DNA from 4 places in the Photobacterium leiognathi genome. Region 1 is predicted to be linked to each of the others. Evidence: predicted binding sites of a transcription regulator. Region 1 holds the regulator's gene; each other region holds the start of a gene.
What was found. The regulator PurR, encoded in region 1, represses purine synthesis genes. The targets are predictions, from matches to a motif close to TNANGNAAACGTTTNCNTNA.
Positions count from the first base shown of each region.

Region 2: the regulator PurR is predicted to act here: its motif matches at 1,882-1,901, upstream of pyrD (quinone-dependent dihydroorotate dehydrogenase).
Region 3: the regulator PurR is predicted to act here: its motif matches at 1,661-1,680, upstream of Q7674_RS18310 (formate--tetrahydrofolate ligase).
Region 4: the regulator PurR is predicted to act here: its motif matches at 1,042-1,061, upstream of Q7674_RS00490 (NCS2 family permease).

Region 1 covers NZ_CP131601.1:1,864,057-1,867,276, reverse strand. Annotated here, with positions in the region: gene Q7674_RS15630 (TfoX/Sxy family DNA transformation protein) at 217-807, opposite strand; cyclic di-GMP riboswitch class I at 944-1,034, opposite strand; gene purR (HTH-type transcriptional repressor PurR) at 1,212-2,216, opposite strand; gene Q7674_RS15620 (heme ABC transporter ATP-binding protein) at 2,611-3,220, opposite strand, start outside.
Region 2 covers NZ_CP131601.1:1,681,415-1,684,634, forward strand. Annotated here, with positions in the region: gene Q7674_RS14820 (cell division protein ZapC) at 1-454, opposite strand, end outside; gene pyrD (quinone-dependent dihydroorotate dehydrogenase) at 704-1,714, opposite strand; gene Q7674_RS14830 (NAD-glutamate dehydrogenase) at 2,062-3,220, opposite strand, start outside.
Region 3 covers NZ_CP131601.1:2,487,246-2,490,465, forward strand. Annotated here, with positions in the region: gene pflB (formate C-acetyltransferase) at 1-12, shown strand, start outside; gene pflA (pyruvate formate lyase 1-activating protein) at 324-1,064, shown strand; gene Q7674_RS18310 (formate--tetrahydrofolate ligase) at 1,772-3,220, shown strand, end outside.
Region 4 covers NZ_CP131599.1:102,125-105,344, reverse strand. Annotated here, with positions in the region: gene Q7674_RS00495 (L-cysteine desulfidase family protein) at 1-631, opposite strand, end outside; gene Q7674_RS00490 (NCS2 family permease) at 1,123-2,490, shown strand; gene Q7674_RS00485 (linear amide C-N hydrolase) at 2,918-3,220, shown strand, end outside.

The sequences.
Region 1 (3,220 bases):
TTATGTTTTAGCATTGATATAAAACAAGAAGTTATTAAATACTTTTAGTTGCAATATTTGGCAATTACGCATTAAGAGGTTTATGTATTAAAAGATATAAAATAGAGCAGAGTGAAGGGATTTATTTAGAATATATTTTTAACAGGTATACTTAGAAATAAAAGAATGAACATCTTTTATTTCTAAGTGAAGGCGAATTGTCGAAGAATGTATTTCTTAGGATAGGGCAGATAATAATTCGTTTCGACGTTGCTCAGGAATAACAGACCAATGCTGTCCACTAATTGCACCCTCAAGCGCCCATAGCAATTCAAGACTAAGCGGACTGTTTTGCGCTTTTTGTAGCGCTTGATATGCACCTAATGCACCAGCTGCTTGAAGTTGTTCGATAGTCTCTATGCCTGCTTTTTTAAGCATTCTTTCATTTGATAACCGTAGGTTTGGTAAGTCCTTTATACGGTCAGGTACACAACTCTCCTTTTCTTGCTTGTCTTTTTCTGCGGCTTCCAAGGAATACCTACCTTGTGCAACGATCTTTTCAGGTTCGTCCCACCAGTTATCTGGTATTGCGTAGTGCTTGGTTACAACAGGGAACCCACGTTTTTTGTAAACGTAAGGCTCCAAGCCAGCTTGTTTGAATTCCTTTTCGGTTTCAGCGTTTGCTCGTAAATGAAGTTTATCATTCACAACTAATGCAAACATTGTATCACCAGCAAAAATGCCAAAACCGCCAAACATCGACCGTGATTTTACAGATCCAAAATGGTCAAATAATTTTAATGAATCTTTTAATATTGGTTTATCCATGCTTCTACTCGGTGAAAAAAATATGAGTGTCACCTAAACATCAAGAGCGAGGAATTAGATTAATTAATCTTCACATTAGGCTTGTCAATATATTGTTAAAATAAATGTCATTATATTGGCGGCCTAATTATAATCCTTCGGTAACTCCGCTACCATGAATTAAAAAATTAATTTTTAGGCCGGAAGTTTTGCGTCTTAATCTTTCAATTAATTTGCCTGTTCGTGACTATATAAAGTTATATTAAATATTAGTTTTAATATTAAATCCAAGCTCTCAAAAGTGTGATATTGCTTCAGGTAATTGTTCTTATCTTATGGTGAGCATAAATCTTTTTTAAAAAAGTAAAAAAAAGCCAACAAGTTAAACTTATCGGCTTTTTCTAAACTTACCAAGGTCAATCTCGTTAGTTGAGATCTTTAACCGACTTTCTCGCAACAAGCTCTGGTGTCATTTCAAAAGTTTGACGAGCGTGATTCTTGTCTTTAACACGATCTAGCAAAATTTCCACTGCAGTTTTACCTAAACGACGCTTAGGCTGGTGGATTGTTGTTAGTGGCGGTGCAAAGTACGGTGCAAGGTCAATGTTGTCGTAACCAATGATAGAGATATCATCAGGAATACGTAGGCCTGCTTGCTCAAAGGTACTGATCATTGCCATTGCCATGATGTCGTTGAAACAGAAGATAGCAGTAGGGCGCTCTTTCATTGCAATGAACTTTTTCGCCGCTTCAACCGCTGATTCACACTCGAAGTCACCTTCAAGTAGCCAATCTTCATTAACGCTTAAGTCTGCTTCGGCCATTGCTTTACGGAAACCTTTTAGGCGCTCATGACAAGTAGACTTATCACCTTGACCTGATAGACAGCCAATTTTCTTATGGCCGTTATCGATAAAGTGTTTAGTCGCAATATAGCCGCCAGTTTCAGCGTTATCTTGAATATTGTCTGTATGTGGCTTATCTGGGCCCCAGTCCATGATAACCATTGGCAGATCGTTTTGACGCTCTAGTAGTTCAAGTAGCTTTTGATCAAGATCGCTACACATTACCAGTAGGCCATCAACACGCTTTTCTGCCAGCATGCGTAGGTAATCACGTTGTTTTTCAAGATTGCCTTCAGTGTTACATAGGATCAGGGTGTAACCTGCGCCGTAACAATACTCTTCAACGCCATGTACAACTTCAGCAAAAAATGGGTTGGTTGATTTTGTTACCAACATACCAATGGTACGAGTTGTATTACATTTTAAGCTTCGCGCTACAGCACTTGGTGCGTAGTTAAGCTCATCTACCGCAGCCAGCACTTTTTTCTGTGTTGCTTCTGCAACAAAGCGTGTTTTATTGATCACGTGTGACACAGTTGTGGTTGATACACCTGCCATACGTGCAACGTCTTTAATGGTTGCCATATTTATTCTTCTAATTATGGTCAGATAGAGATCTGACAAAAGGTTGTGGTACCCAATTGATTAATTACGTAGTAGATGGCTAGTTGAGAGACTAGTAGATATGAAATTCTTTAATTATTAACTACTTAATTATTCAATTTGGCACCGTTTTTATAGAGCACCGCTTATAAACAACTAAAGCCGCAATAAATGCGGCATCAGTGTATCGAAATCTTTATTACAACTTTTACATGTGTAATCGCTTGCGCTCACATTTTACTGTGTGTTTTGCGTTGTGCAATCTTTCTGTTCATCTTGAGTGAAATTATTGATGATAAGTTATAAAAATGCAGGTCGTTGTCACGCTTAATCCGATTTTTATCGCATCCTTACAGTATTAATAACTGACTGGTCATTAAAGAATAGGATGATTTGCTGACAAAATATAAGGGTAGTTTTCTATAGGGTGGGTATGCACAGTAACAGGCCAACCATACAGTGATTCTACGACTTCAGCAGTGAGTACTTGTGACGGTGTACCATCCGCTTTTATTTGCCCATCATTTAAGAAAATCATCCGATCTGTGTATTGCGCTGCAAGGTTTAAATCATGTAATACCACAATAACCGCAGCACCTTGCATTGCCATGTTCTTCGCTATTTGTAAGGTGTGATGTTGATGTGCTAGATCAAGGGCTGATGTTGGTTCATCCAGCATTAAAATACAGTGCTCACCAGCTTGGCTTAATTGGGTTAATACCCGAGCTAAATGGATTCGTTGTTTTTCACCGCCAGAAAGCGTCGGGTAAAGCCTATCTGCAAGGTTTTCGACATCCACATAATCCATTATCATCTGTGTCACAGACTTAAGCTGTGGTGACGTTAGTTGTAACGGGATTGCGCCTAACTCCACCACTTCTTTTGCTGTAAACGCAAAAGAAAGTGCACTGTGTTGCGGCAGTATGCCTAAATGTTTAGCCAGTGTAGCTCTGTCCCATGATGATAATGGTTGCCCGAAAAAAGAG
Region 2 (3,220 bases), 180 kb from region 1:
ACTGCATTGTTTTAGCACCATCCAAATCAACAGTAGCCACGTCAGCAAGCATGCATAGACTAGCGGTACCATTATTTTCGATCACAACATAATGTGCAGTGCATGATGCTGTCATTAAACTCACTACTTCACCCTGCTCTGGTTCAACACCTTGTTGAGGCGCAAAATACCAGCTTTTAGGCATAATAGGCTTATGGAAACGTCTTGCTGCTGTTGCATTAAGTGCTAATTCACACTTACGTGCTTCAGAGATAGGTAATTGAGCAAACTGCTCTTGGAAATTTTGATAAGCTTCAATATCGTCGACATTAAAAATATCACTCACTTTTGCTTCTGGTGTCAGTAGCTTAGTCAGTAGTGCTACACGAAAAAGCATATCATTCCCTAATTCAAGCATTAGGGAATTCATATCAGTATCAAAATACCATTTCCATGAATTATCTGGCTTTAACACGTTCCGACTCCTAAAAGATAGTGGTTTATTTTATATCTGTGACCATATGGAGAAAATTTAATCTGATTTTACTCGTACTACCTAAAATAAAAAGGGGAAAATAACTGAGTATTTATGTATACATCATTTGTATATTTAATACACAGCTTATATTGAGTACATAATTAAAAACCCAACCTAGTATCTACTAAGTTGGGTTTTCAAATGTCAGACAAATTTTAAAATTTATAATCTGTCAGTCAATTCGTATTAAAGACCGTTCACAATGTCTTTTACTAAACGAGGACCGTGGTAAATGAAACCAGAGTAAACTTGAACAAGGCTTGCCCCTGCCATCATCTTCTCACGAGCAGAAATTGCCGAGTCGATACCACCAACACCAATGATTGGGATCTCACCTTTTAGTGCTTCTGCCATTTTTCGGATAACTTCAGTACTTTTGTTTTGCAAAGGGCGACCACTTAGGCCACCCACTTCATCGCAATGCTCCATTCCTTGAACCAGAGAGCGATCTAATGTGGTGTTAGTACCGATAACGCCATCAATTTTATTGCGGATCAAAGAATCACATACTTGTAGAATTTCATGATCATCAAGATCTGGCGCGATCTTAAGTGCGAGTGGTACATATTTGCCATGTTTCTCTGCAAGCTCTGCTTGTTTCTCTTTAAGTTGAGATAACAGATCATCTAATGCTTCACCATACTGTAGGCTGCGAAGCCCCGGAGTATTTGGTGATGAAATGTTTACCGCAATGTATCCTGCATATTGATACACTTTATCCATGCAAATAAGGTAATCTTCAGCACCCTTTTCAATTGGTGTGTCTTTATTCTTACCAATGTTAATGCCGATAATGCCGTCGTATTTTGCTTTCTTTACATTCTCAACTAAGTTATCAACACCAAGGTTATTAAAACCAAAGCGGTTGATGATGCCTTCAGCTGGGATCAAACGGAAAAGACGCGGTTTATCATTACCAGGTTGAGGACGTGGGGTTACTGTCCCTACTTCCACAAAACCAAAACCCATAGCACCAAATGCATCAATACATTCGCCATTTTTATCAAGGCCAGCAGCTAGACCAACAGGGTTTTTAAAAGTCAGTCCCATGACTTCAACAGGACGTTCAGGAAGGTGTTGACGATAGAAAAGATCTAATGGAGTTCCAGTGAAACGAGAAAAGTTCTCGATAGCGAGGTCGTGTGCCTTTTCAGCATCCAACTGAAAAATAGCAGAACGTGCGATACGATATAGCATTGTAACTCCAATATAAGTCCCGAATAAACGGGATGGTATTATTCACATTTCCTCCTCTAACATCAATCGTTATTTTTTTGATTATTGTCAATAATTCAGTAACTTAGAAATTAAACCTTTGTTTAACAATAAGTTATAGATTGGTGATTTCATAAAAAATTACACTTTAATGCAAACGTTTTCTTTTTGTTTGAAAAGACCTGCTTGTAAATACGCGATAAGTGACAATGTCACTCAAAGTTAGTCCTTTACCTTACTTTTGCGACGTGGCTACTCTTAGTCTCGACACCATATCGCTACACTGTCACTTATATTTGTTACAACGTAGCGATATTTTGCCTGCTTTATTAACTAGTCGGTCGTGAATTTAGATTAAGAATCGTTAGTTCTCGTAAAGCGACTGAAAATTTAGCAAATTCATGGGCATTCCCTACCTTAAATTCCGCTAATACACTATCCCATCGATGAATTGCTTTCTTATGTTGCTCCATCCATAAGGCAATGCTCTCCTCTGGCTCTGCTTTACTTGTCATCAGAACAGCCGTGGTAAGTTGACGTTGTTGCCAGTCCAAATCTTCTCTAAACGATGCTCTCGCTAACGCTTGCCAGTTATTCTCTACACTTTGATTTTGAATTTGCTTTAAGAACCAATGTAAAGACAGCTTTGCCCCTAGTACAAAGTAGACACGGGCAATATGTGATGTATCCACTTCCATCGTTTTAGCTATTTGTGCTATATCCATTGCTGAATACAAACTTGTTAACCGTGCAATGTTTTTGGCAAGCTGATCAGGTACGCCTTGATCTATCATCTCTTTGGCTTGTTGCTCATGTTCAATGACTTCTTGCGTTACAAGGTAACTATCTAGATGATGGCGAAGTTGTTCAACAAAGGGTTGATAGAAGACTATTTGTTGCTCTATTCCTAGCTTGTGCTCCCTATTACGTAGAAACCATCGTGTTACTCGTCGCAACATGCGTCTTGAACGATAAAGCATTTCATATTGGATTTGTGCAGAGACTTTATTATCCAAATCCCGAATATCACTAAACAGTTCGTCAAAATTAAAGATCTCTCGTCCTATTGAATAAGAAGCGGAGATGTCATTAATGGTTGCCCCCGTTTCTTCTTGTAAACGAGTGACAAAGTTACACCCCATCTCATTTGACATTTGGTTCGCTAATGAGGTCGCAATCAGTTCTCGGCGCAAAGGATGTTGTTCCATCTGCATACGATAGTTATCTTGCAAAAATCGGGGGAAATAAGCAGGCAATAATCGGGAATGATATGGATCGCTCGCGATATCATGATTTACAAGCTTTTCTTTTAATACCATCTTTCCGTAAGCCACCAGCACTGCTATTTCAGGCCGCGTAAGCCCTATGCCAGATTTTTCTCGCTCTGCTAATGCTTCATCATCAGGTAAATATTCCAAACTGCGATCTAACTTACCATGACGCTCTAATTGGTGGATAAAACGGGTCTGCTCCTTGAGTAATTGAACT
Region 3 (3,220 bases), 620 kb from region 1:
GCATCTCTATAATTTAGAGCTTACAGTTTAGTATGTAGAAAGCGTGCTTTCTGATAAAAACCGGTCTTAATGGTAGGTTTTTTTATATCTGTTGTTTACGTTATTCCCGTTCCTTTCTTCACTTCTTGGCGTTTTGATTTACCACTAAACGTTTTCACTACTAGTCATAAAATAACAATGTAAAACTGCCGTTAAAATGTAGAAATTCACGATAAATATTGGCAAATACCCCTGATTTTCATCCTGATATTTCGCTACAATAGACCTGTAGTTTGTAATAAAATAACAACTAAATAGAACGCAGCACGCGGAGAAAGTAAGCAATGTCAGCAACAGGTCGTATTCACTCATTTGAGTCTTGTGGAACCGTCGATGGACCGGGTATCCGCTTTATTGTTTTTCTACAAGGCTGCTTAATGCGCTGTCAGTACTGTCACAACCGCGATACATGGGATACACATGGTGGTCGTGAAGCTACGGTTGATGAACTAATGCATGAAGCGAAATCATACCGTCACTTCATGAATTCTTCAGGCGGTGGTGTGACTGCATCAGGTGGTGAGGCAATGCTTCAACCTGAATTTGTACGTGACTTTTTCCGTGCCGCACAAGCTGAAGGTATCCATACTTGTCTTGATACTAACGGTTATATTCGTAAGCACACTGATGTGATTGACGAAGTATTAAATGCGACCGATCTGGTAATGCTTGATCTTAAGCAAATGGACGACAGCATTCACCAAAACCTCGTTGGTGTGCCAAACAAGCGTGTACTTGATTTCGCACGTTACCTACATCAACGCGGTCAAAAAACCTGGATCCGTTATGTTGTTGTACCGGGCTACACCGATGATGAGCGCTCTGCTCATCTACTGGGTGAGTTCATTAAAGATATGGACAACATTGAGAAGGTCGAGCTGCTACCATACCACCAGCTAGGTGAGCACAAATGGGAAGCAATGGGCTTTGATTACCCACTAAAGGGTGTTAATCCACCGAAGAAAGAAACCATGGAAACGATCAAAGAGATCCTTTCTAGCTATGGTAAAAAAGTGATGTACTAACCCTACTGGTATATCACTATATTGATATCAAAAAAGCGAGCCTAAGTGCTCGCTTTTTATTTGTGTCTAAAGAGATAAATAAAAAGAGCGATACACTCATACCTGCAGTATAAATATATCGCTCTTTTCTTTTTAATATCAGTTAAATAGCAAGCAAAAAGCCTGTATTAACGAGACAGTGGTAACACAACCAATAAAAATGAAACAAATAGCAGCATGATGCCAAAAGAAATTGGGGCGGTGTGTTTTAATGTCGTAATTGGCTCTTTCATTGATAGCTTCCTTTAAAACCGTTTTAATTATTTTTGATATAAATCAAATTATCCCTAAACTTTAAAGGTTATTGGCTAAGAAACCCACAACCAATAATGAAAGCAGAGTTTTCATTATTTGGTAATTTCATAAATTTGCTTTCATTTAGCCCGTCGATATACTTCATCGCTCTGTTAACCAAGTTGATAACATCATCATTCTTCTACTACTTAGCCCTATTAACGAATAATTACCTAGTACACATCACATCATTTCCAAACATAGCCATTAAGATTTATATCGATAAAATAAGGTTTATCCATGATAAAATTGTGATATAAACGCAGTGCAAACGTTTGCGTGACTAATAAAGCAATAAAATTTAGCATCTATAGCCACTCATAGAGCACTCACGCAACCAGCATATTGTTTCTACTGTGAGGAAATAAGCCTATATGAAAAGCGACATCGATATTTGCCGCGACACTCGACTTACGCCCATTGAACACATCGCTGAACAAGCAGGTATTCAACAGCAAGAGCTCACTCCGCAAGGAACATTAAAAGCCAAAGTTAAACCTGCAATTCTAAAAAGACTGGCAGAAAAAGCGGAAGGTAAATTAGTTGTCGTTACCGCTATTACGCCGACTCCTCTTGGTGAAGGCAAAACAGTGACCACCATTGGCTTAGCACAAGGCTTAGCGAAGATTAATCGCTCAGTCATGGCATGTATCCGACAACCATCAATGGGCCCTGTCTTTGGGGTAAAAGGCGGCGCTGCTGGCGGTGGTTATAGCCAAGTTGCACCAATGGAAAAACTCAACCTACACTTAACAGGTGATATTCATGCGGTAACGGCTGCACATAACCTTGCAGCTGCAGCTTTAGATGCCCGTTTGTACCATGAGTCACGTTTAGGTTATGACGAATTCACCGCCAAAACAGGCTTACCAGCTCTTCGTATTGATATAAATAATATCTGCTGGAAACGCGTGATGGATCATAACGATCGCGCATTACGCATGATCACTATTGGTCAAAACGAGCCAGGTAAAACCATTAACGGTTTAGAACGTCATGATGGCTTTGATATCACTGCAGCTTCTGAGTTGATGGCCATTCTCGCGCTTGCTGATAATTTACATGATATGCGCCAACGCATTGGTCATATCGTGGTGGCTTATGATCTCGATGGAAAACCCGTAACCACTGAAGATCTAAAAGTCGCTGGTGCAATGGCTGTTACCATGTGTGAAGCCATTGAACCAACACTAATGCAAACATTAGAAGGTGTGCCAACACTTATCCATGCTGGCCCTTTTGCTAACATTGCACACGGTAATTCTTCGATCATCGCAGATAAGATCGCATTAAAACTGAGTGATTTTGTTGTCACTGAAGGCGGGTTTGGCTCTGATATGGGGTTTGAAAAAGCTTGTAATATTAAAGCGCAGCAAGCCAATCGTGGCCCTGATTGTGCAGTGGTGGTTGCTACACTACGTGGTCTAAAGGCCAACTCGGGGCTTTATGATTTACGTCCAGGTCAAGCACTGCCTGCTGCTATCTTTGACGAAGATAACGCAGCCCTTATTGCGGGTTTTGACAATCTAAAATGGCATATTAATAATGCTGCACATTATGGTGTGCCTGTTGTAGTAGCGATTAATCGTTTCCCACAAGACACCGATGCAGAGCTTGAGTTACTGCAAACTATGATCAATAACGCTGCCTTTACCACTCATGTTGATGTTGCGATCAGCGAAGCCTTTGGCAAAGGTGGTGAAGGTGCTATCGCACTGGCTGAGTGCGTAGTGAAAGCTTGTCAGCATCAAGCGAACTTCACGCCTCTATATCAACTTAGCCAGCCGCTAGAAGAAAAAATCATGACTGTTGCTGAAGCAGGT
Region 4 (3,220 bases), on a different contig from region 1:
GGGCATCGTTAAGCTCAAAGGCTTGTTCAATAAACGCAATATCTTCAAGTGGTGCTTGGGTCGCAAAATCAAACACATCTTGCGCGCAAGCATCAATAAAAGGATTGTGATGGTTGTCGTCAGCTTGCTGGGTTTGCGGCTGTGCTCGGAATGTAGTGATGCCATCAAGCTCAATAGCTAACACTTGGGTATGGCTATCGGCAATCGTGACGGAAGCGCAGTGATCTTGGCTGTAGATACTCACTTGGGCATAAAGGATATTGCTTACATCTGCCACACCAACGCTTACCTTGTTGGCATTTAATAACGTTTTAGCTTGTTCAACATCGTTGTCGGTAATGCCTTTTAATACTTCGAGTTGAGCTTGGCTGTTACCTGCAAGTGCACCAATCGCAGCCGCAATGGCTAAGCCTGCCATGCCTGTGCCCGGTACCATTACACCCATGCCGTTTTTCATTAGGTTTGGTGATACTTTCACTTCAATGTGAGTGATGGTGCGATCTTGTGATGGAAATTGCTCCATAGCGATAGCCGCCGCAAGCGCCACAGAAACAGGCTCAGTACAACCTAATGCCGGAACCACATCACGTTTGATCACGTTAATAAATGCAGGCCAAAGATCCGTTCTCATCACAACCACCTTTACGCTCCAACTGGAGAAAAATAAGACAAAAAGAAGAAATAGAATGCCGATGTTTTTCACTTATCCCTTTTATCAGTAAGGGTATGGGAAACAATGCAAATATACGCTCGATAACGAAGAAAAAAATTACCTATTTGAAGCTCAATTAAATAAGAAAGAGAAAGGTTTTCTCCCATTTGGAGTACAAATAGTGCCTTTGCTAGTGATATCACATATTTTGGAGTGATGATTTTTTAAGAAGTGATTGCCTATTTGTATATTTTTATATCGAGAATGTAACAAACACACTCTTTTAAATAAGAAATATGATTTATCAGTAGCGCAAGATAGGGATTTATAGGTATGATCGCCGCGCAAAAATAGGGTTGATGGAAACATCAGCCTTTTATTTTTCACAAAAAAGAAAACGTTTGCGTATGTAAGCTCAGATGTTTTCAGCTGAAAAAAGCGTCGTTACATAGATTAAATAGGAATTTACCATGTCTGCTGACAGCACACATCAACGCCCATCTCATTCTGAGCCTCAAGGTAAACTGGATCGTTACTTTGAAATTTCTGCTCGTGGTAGCAATGTAAAACAGGAAGTGATCGCCGGTTTAACCACCTTCTTAGCTATGGTGTATTCCGTGATTGTGGTGCCAAGCATGTTAGGTGCAGCTGGCTTTAATCAGGGGGGCGTATTTATTGCGACCTGTTTAGTAGCGGCGTTTGGTTCATTGTTAATGGGCTTATGGGCACGTTTACCAATGCCCATTGGCTGTGCGATTTCACTAACTGCCTTTACTGCGTTTAGCCTAGTGTTAGGACAGGGCGTGAGCGTTCCTGTTGCCTTGGGCGCTGTGTTCCTAATGGGTGTAGTGTTTACCGTGATCACCGTAACAGGTGTACGTACTTGGATCATGAAGAACATGCCAAACGGCATTGCTCACGGTACAGGCATTGGTATTGGTCTGTTTTTACTATTGATCGCAGCTAACGGTGTTGGCCTTGTGATCAAAAACCCAGCGGAAGGTTTACCTGTTGCGTTTGGTGATTTCACTGCGTTTCCAGTGATCATGTCTATCTTAGGTCTAGCGGCAATTTTAGGTTTAGAAAAGCGTCGTGTACCGGGTGGCATTTTATTAGTGATCATCGCCATTTCTATTATCGGTTTAATCTTCGATCCAAAAGTGACGTTCCACGGCTTCTTCGCGTTGCCAACATTTGGTCACGACGGTGAATCACTACTGGGCTCTATGGATATCATGGGCGCATTAAACCCGGTGATTTTACCAACCGTACTAGCATTGGTCATGACAGCTATTTTTGATGCAACAGGCACCATTCGTGCAGTTGCAGGACAAGCGAATCTTCTTAACCAACGTGGTCACATTATTAGCGGTGGTAAAGCCCTAACTGCGGACTCAGTAAGTAGTATTTTTGCAGGTTTCGTCGGTGGTTCACCAGCGGCGGTATACATTGAATCAGCAGCAGGTACAGCAGCTGGTGGTAAAACAGGCTTAACTGCAACAACAGTTGGCGTACTGTTCCTGTTTATGTTGTTCCTTGCACCGCTTAGTTACCTAGTACCTGCTTACGCAACAGCACCTGCACTTATGTACGTTGGTTTATTAATGCTAAGTAACGTAAGCAAGCTAGATATGGAAGATTCAGTAGACGCGCTGTCTGGTTTGCTATGTGCCGTATTTATTGTACTAACAGGTAATATCGTTACTTGTATCATGCTAGGTTTTGCAGCACTGGTTATTGGTCGTCTTATCTCTGGTGAAGTGAAAAAGCTAAACATCGGCACCGTTGTTATTGCGATTGCGCTGGTGGCGTTTTATGCCTATGGCTGGGCGATTTAATCGTAGCCTAACTATTTCAGTTATAATGAATAAATAACTAAAAACCCACGCTTTGTGGGTTTTTTTATACATAAAAGCCGAAAAAACATTGTTTTTTATCTGCCAAAATGTACTATCATCGGTTCATATTATTGTATATCCAAGCAACCTCAAGATGCAGTGTTCAGCGAGATGACCTTAGTTCTCAGGCGCGGCAACGATTCGTAGATATAGTGGTTCTACATTAAGAATCGTTAACAAAGTCTGAGAGCTAAGGACGCTCGCCCTTTGGGAGCGTGTCACTGAGCCGACTTCTTGCGTCAGACAACTTGGAAAGAGCTCGCTATTCCGCTTCGTTGTCTTCCTTGAATTCAACTCAGTGACCTCGCTCTGAATCAGGCATCTTGAAGTCGCTTGGGTATATGCGTTTACATTCACAGGCGTATTTATGAAAAAGACGTTATTAACATTGCTGTTTGCATCTTGCTTCAGCACAGCAGCAAATGCATGTACTGGTATTACACTAGGTACAACAGGTAATGATCATATCCAAGCTCGTACTATCGAGTGGGGTCATAGTGATTTAAACAGTAAGCTAATTGTGTCTCCACGCGATTACAGCTACACCTCAACCATGCCAGATCAAAAGCAAGGTCTAACATGGAAGAGCAAATACGGTTTTGCTGGTATTTCAGTAAGTGATGATCGCTTCATTGCTGAAGGTATTAACGAGAAAGGTTTAACAGCAGGT